2 linked regions of the Desulfosarcina ovata subsp. ovata genome follow. Each later gene encodes a partner of the first gene's protein in a complex. Links are inferred from orthologs where the notes say so. Each region holds a gene or a part of one and is shown in the gene's direction. Other genes may lie near its edges.

The links. The genes of interacting proteins can lie anywhere in the genome.
Region 2: the proteins of dnaG (region 1) and dnaB are in contact, whole or in part, in a crystal structure (PDB 2R6A), measured with the Geobacillus stearothermophilus proteins. The link is inferred for Desulfosarcina ovata subsp. ovata from one-to-one orthologs. Residues at the interface, in WP_049624496.1 of Geobacillus stearothermophilus: Lys456, Leu457, Leu458, Pro459, Ala460, Asn463, Ala464, Leu467, Leu535, Leu536, Ile537, Ala538, Gln544, Glu545, Asp548, Tyr549, His552; in WP_033016901.1 of Geobacillus stearothermophilus: Ser13, Glu15, Ala16, Gln18, Glu91, Leu92, Asp94, Ala95, Val96, Pro97, Thr98, Ala99, Ala100, Asn101, Tyr104, Tyr105, Ile108.

Annotation. Positions count from the first base shown.
Region 1 is NZ_AP021879.1:710,476-713,362, forward strand. It holds dnaG (DNA primase), read left to right. Parts: upstream 1-478; coding sequence 479-2,296; downstream 2,297-2,887. Other genes in the region: hisB (imidazoleglycerol-phosphate dehydratase HisB), read left to right, coding at 1-145; rpoD (RNA polymerase sigma factor RpoD), read left to right, coding at 2,406-2,887. UniProt on the Escherichia coli protein: RNA polymerase that catalyzes the synthesis of short RNA molecules used as primers for DNA polymerase during DNA replication.
Region 2 is NZ_AP021879.1:3,205-6,536, reverse strand. Bases 101-3,082 are described here. They hold dnaB (replicative DNA helicase), read left to right. Parts: upstream 101-901; coding sequence 902-2,263; downstream 2,264-3,082. Other genes in these bases: hflX (GTPase HflX), read left to right, coding at 2,260-3,082; rplI (50S ribosomal protein L9), read left to right, coding at 382-831; GN112_RS00035 (YybS family protein), read left to right, coding at 101-350. Also shown: more of GN112_RS00035, read left to right, coding at 1-100; more of hflX, read left to right, coding at 3,083-3,332. UniProt on the Escherichia coli protein: The main replicative DNA helicase, it participates in initiation and elongation during chromosome replication. Travels ahead of the DNA replisome, separating dsDNA into templates for DNA synthesis.

The DNA of each region.
Region 1 (2,887 bases):
GAACCTTCACGTCACCGTCAGGTATGGTGAAAATGAGCACCACATTCTCGAATCGGTCTATAAATCCCTAGGCCGGGCCCTCAACCAGGCCGTATTTATCGATACGGGTCAACAGGGGGTGCGTTCCTCCAAGGGCGTGCTTTGAGGCGCAACACGCGTTGGCGGATTGCTTTCGTTGACAGATCGGATGCTCACTTTTTGCCCTGTACCCATTTCGATACGAAAGCGGATTGCTTATTTCGATCCTTATTTTATAAAACCACCCTCAATAACTTGACAAACTGCCGACCACCGTTTAGATTAGAAAATTTAAAAAAAGGTATCCTTATGGTTCCGATAGACAAAAGTGCGGCCCAGTTGTTCAGGCAAATTTGTCACCATCGATCCGGCCCATGACCTTCTCTTTTGGATTTGAAACGGTCTGGGTCCTACCGGAATACGACTGAACCCGAATCCATCACCATGGGGGCGGCTTTTCTTGGCGGCATACATTCCCGACGATAAAATTGAAGCGATTAAAAGTACCTGTGATATTGTGGAAGTCATATCGGAATCGGTCTCTCTGCGTCGGGCGGGACGCAACTATTTAGGACTATGCCCTTTTCACGCCGAAAAGACCCCCTCTTTTACCGTCAGTCCGGAAAAACAGATCTTTTACTGTTTTGGCTGTGGTGCCGGCGGCAATGTGTTCAGTTTCCTGATGAAACAGGATGGGCTGACCTTCCCCGAGGCTGCCCGAACACTGGCCCGGCGTTGTGGGATCGACCTTCCCAGCCGTAAACTTTCTCCATTCGAGAAAAAAAAGTTGACGGAACGGGAAATGATACTAACGCTTAACGGCGAGGCCATGGCGTTTTTCCGCAGTTGCCTTTTTTCGGAAAAAGGCCGGGAAGCCATGGAGTACCTGTTGAAAAGGGGGATGACCCGCAAAACAATCGAGGACTTTAACCTGGGGTATGCACTCGATGGTTGGGATCACCTGTTGCGCCAATTTCGATCCAGTCGTAAACCGGTTCAGACGGCGCTTGCTGCCGGCCTGATTATCCCCCGGAAAAAAGGGGATGGCTACTACGACCGTTTTCGCAACCGGATCGTTTTTCCTATTTCCAACGCCCAGGCCCAGACCATCGGATTCGGCGGACGGGTAATGGATGATGCTTTGCCCAAATATCTGAACAGCCCGGAAACGCCGGTATACAACAAGAGCCGTTCACTATACGGTCTGGATCGTGCCCGCACGAAAAGCCGTGAGACGGAGACGATCTACGTGGTCGAGGGCTATTTCGACCGTCTGGCCATGCATCAGTTCGGATTCGAAAATACGGTGGCCACCCTGGGCACATCGCTGACGGCCGATCATGTTCGGATTCTCAAAGGCTTTGTCGGTGAGGGAGGGCGCGCGATTCTGGTTTACGATTCGGACCAGGCGGGAATCAAAGCGGCCCAGCGCAGCGTGGCGGTTTTTCAGAAAGGCCTTCTGGAGGCTCGAATCCTGGTGTTGCCCGAGGGATATGACCCGGATTCGTTTCTCATGGCCCACGGCCCCGATGAATTCCGAAAGGTCGCAGAAAATGCCATGGGAATGATCGCCTTTATGGTCGAATCCGCCGTCGAAAAATATGGGCTGAGTATTGACGGAAAAGTCCGTATCGTCAACGATCTGCGGGTGGCCATCCGGGCGGTTGCCGATCCGGTGGCCCGATCCCTGCAGGTCAAACATCTGGCCGAGCGGATTGGCGTGGACGAAACGGTGATTCTGCAGAAGGTCCGCCAGGCTGGCGGTTCACCGGCAAGGAACGATCGCCGGCCAAGCGGACGCCCGGACCGTGCTTCCGTTGCGACTCCGGCCCACCCGGCCCGCGGAAACGGATGGAGACTTGAGCGGCAGGTGGTGACCATGATGCTTCAGTTCCCGGAAATGATTGCCGATATAAGCGAGCGGCGACTGCTGGATCATTTCAGCGACCCCCTTCTGGCGGATATCGGACGCGGTATTATCGAGTATTATAACCAAACGGGCGGCGATGTTGCCGGACTGGTCTCCCGTTGGGAGGATGCAGAAAAAAAAGCGTTGATCGCGCGGCTCGCCTTGAGCGACGAGCATTGGGATCGCAGTGGTTGCACGAATCTGATCAACCAGTTCGAAAGCAGCATTCGGCGCCATGACAAGGAATTGGTAAAACGGATTGAAGCCGCTGAAAAAAGTGGTGATATTAATCTACTGGCCGAACTGTTGCAGAAAAAGCAGCATCAGGCCCGAAAAACGATGCAAAGGCGAAGCGGCCCATCCCCATAACGGCTGTCCACCGCCGCTGACGGAAAACCCAGAGCAATCGACAATCAGGATACCTTGACCCACTTGTGGACGGCAATCGATCCTGTTTTTGTTTCAGGAGGCAAATGGAATGACCAAACAATCCGATGATAAGCGCAAAGCAGCATCCAGCCGGGAGGAGAAAAAGACAGCTCAAAAACCAGTCGAAGCTGCCGGTGATGCCGCGGTCCAGGACGTAAAATCGGAAAAATCAAAACCCTTGAGCAAAAAGAGCAACCAGAAAGCGCTTAAAGCCCTGATTGAGAAAGGCAAGGAACAGGGCTCATTGACCTATGACGAAATCAACGAGGCCCTGCCCAATGAAATGATGTCATCGGAGATGATCGATGACACCTTGATGATGTTCGACGACATGGACATCGAAATCATCGAAAATGAAGACGGGATTCCCGGTAAGGACAGCACGCCTGAAAAAAAAGAGGCCTTGAACAAGGCGGTCTCGGTATCGGATTTTGGATCGGTTACCGATCCGGTAAAAATGTACCTCCGTGAAATGGGTATGGTGACCCTGCTCAGCCGTGAAGGCGAAGTGGAGATTGCCAAGAAAATCGA
Region 2 (3,332 bases), 710 kb from region 1 along the record:
TGGCTTTTCCTGACTATGGTCGGCTCAATCGCTGGCGGGCGCCTGACGTACTCATCTGGGGCGTCATCGGCAGCGGCCTGATCATGCTGCTGCCGGCAACCGGATTCCGACTCATCGGGATCAATGGCCTGCTGGTCGTCCTGACGGTCTATTTCATTCAGGGCATCGCCATCGTCTCCTTTTTCTTCGAGAAAAAGAAGCTGCCACGGCCCATCCGTGTTGTCCTGTATATAATGATCGCACTCCAGCAGCTTTTTCTGCTGGTAATCGTCTGCATCGGACTTTTTGATATGTGGATCAATTTTCGAAAGATTGACCCTGACAAGCGTGAACCGGACCTGCCGGCGTAACATTCGGGCAGGCCTTTTTTGGAGGATAATCATGAAAGTCATCTTAAAAGAAACCATCAGTTCGTTGGGCATCATCGGAAGCGAAGTCGATGTGGCGCCCGGATATGCCCGCAACTATCTGCTCCCTCAGGGGAAAGCCGTTCCGGCCACCCCCCAGCAACGCAAGATTCTGGAGCAGGAAAAAGCCAAATTCGAGCTGCAGATCGCCAAGGAGAAAGAGTTTGCCCAGGAGATGGCCAACCGCCTTGAAATGGTCTCGGTGACCATTGCGTCCAAGGTCCATGAAGCCGATAAACTCTACGGCTCGATTACCGTTCGCGACATCCTCGACGCGCTCAAGAAGCAGGATGTCGAGGTGGAAAAACGCATGGTGCTGCTCACCGAACCGATCAAGACCGTCGGCACTTTCAAGGTGCCCATCCGCGTCTATCAGGGAATCAAACCGGAGATCACGGTGGAAGTGGTTCCGGAAGAAGCCTAAGATCAACCCGCTGCCGGGAGCCTTGGCCCCAGGTTCAGGTCCCGGCAGTTTTTAGAAAAGCTGTTCGTGTATGCCCGACACTCCGTCCGCAACCGTCAAAGATCCCGCGTTTCACAAGCTTCCCCCCCAGAGCATCGAGGCGGAAGAATCGATCATCAGCGCCATCCTGATCGACAACGACACCCTGATCGACATCCTTGAGATTCTCTCCGCCGACGATTTTTACAAAACCGCGCACAAAATGATCTTTGCCGCCGTGGAAACGCTTTACGCCAAAAGCGAACCCGTCGACCTGGTCACCCTGAGCAACCTGCTCAGGGAAAACGGCGAGCTGGAGAAGATCGGCGGCGCCGCATACCTGGCCCACCTGGTAGATGCCGTACCCATGGCGGTCAACGCCCATCACTATGCGCGCATCATCCATGACAAGGCCATTTTAAGGCGGCTCATCGAACGCTCCAATACGATCTCCAATCGCTGCTTTGAAGACCGCGGGGATGTGGACAGTGTCATCGAATTTGCCCAAAGTGCCATCTTCGAACTGTCGGAGGGGAAAACCAAGCCCGCCTTTTCCCCCCTCAGTAAAATCATCGAAATCAACATCGACCAGCTTGAGGAACGCCAGGGCAACCGGGCACTGGTGACCGGCATCACCACCGGTTTCGCCAAACTCGACAGCCTGACCTCGGGCCTGCAGAATTCTGATCTGATCATCCTGGCCGGCCGGCCGGCCATGGGAAAAACCGCCTTTGCCCTGAACATGGCCCGCAATGCCGCCATTGATGGCGGTGTACCGGTGGCGATCTTCTCCCTTGAAATGTCCAAGGAACAGCTCTCCATGCGGATGCTCTGTTCCGAGGCCCGCGTGGATTCATCACGCATCCGGAGCGGTTTCCTGAACCAGGAGGACTGGAACCGCATTACCGACGCTGCCGGACGGCTCACGGACGCCCCCATTTTCATCGACGATTCACCGGACATTTCGACCACCTCCATCCGCACCAAATCCATGCGCATGAAGATGGACAAGGGGCTGGGCATGATCATCATCGACTATCTCCAGCTCATGCGCGGCAGCATCAATACCGAACGGCGGGATCTGGAAATTTCCGAGATCTCCCGATCACTCAAGATTCTGGCCAAGGAACTGAACATCCCGGTCATCGCCCTCTCCCAGCTTAACCGCAAACTGGAGGAGCGCAGTGACAAACGCCCCCAGTTGTCCGACCTCCGGGAATCGGGTGCCCTGGAGCAGGATGCCGACCTGGTGGCCTTCATCTACCGCGACGAGGTCTACAACCGGGATGAAAACAACCCCCACCGGGGAACGGCGGAAATCATCCTGGCCAAACAGCGCAATGGCCCCACAGGCGTTGCTCCGCTGGCCTTCCTGGGATCTTACACCCGCTTCGAAAACCTGGCCGTTGAATGAAAGAAATCTTCGGTAACCTGCTGGGGCTCAAGGCGAGCCAGATCAAACGGTTGGAGAATCTGGGCCGGCGCCGCATTCCCACCCAGGCCATTGTCTCCTACGAACTGTGCCGGGATCTGTCCCGATTGTCGACTGAGATTGGCCGCCAGGTCGGTCTGCTTGTCGAGCGTAGCGGGAAAATCGCGCAGGTGCTGGTCGGCGGCGTGGACCGCATCATGATCCCCGACCTGCGCGAGTACCGCCTGGCACCGGACCGCCTGCGCGGCCTGCGCTGCATCCACACACGCGCGGATGACATGGGTGGCCTGACCCAAGACGACCTGACCGACCTCTCCCTTTTGCGGCTCGACCTCATGGCGGTCATCACCATGCACCCCGATGGATCACCAGCGCAGATTCATTATGCCCATATTCTTCCCGGTGCCAGTGAATCGGCCCCGTACCGGATCATGCCGCCGATTCCGCCATTCCGGCCGGAAATCGACTGTCTCGGCCTGATCCAGGCCCTTGAAGCCGAGCTGGCCAGACAAAAAGTCGAGGAAAAGGATGACGCCAGCGGAGAGCGCGCCCTTTTGGTCAGTGTTTTCACCGGCGGACGCAAAGCGGCCATGGCGTCCCTGGACGAGTTGAAGGAACTGGCCCACACCGCCAACATACGCACCATTGACACCGTCCTGCAACAACGCAAAAAAGCCGATCCGCGATTTCTCATGGGCAGCGGAAAGCTGGACGAGCTGGCCATTCTGGCGCTGCATCGCGGAGCCAGCCTGATTGTCTTCGACCAGGAACTGAACCCCTCCCAAATCCGTTCCATCGCCGACCGGACGGAAATCAAGGTCATCGACCGCACCCAACTGATCCTGGATATCTTTGCCCAGCGGGCCAAAAGCCGGGAGGGCAAACTGCAGGTGGAACTGGCCCAACTGAAGTACATTCTTCCCCGGCTGGTCACCAAGGATACGGCCATGTCCCGGCTGACCGGCGGCATTGGCGGCCGGGGACCGGGAGAAACCCGTCTGGAAATCAATCGAAGGCGGGCCAGAGAACGCATCCGGCGTCTGGAACAGGC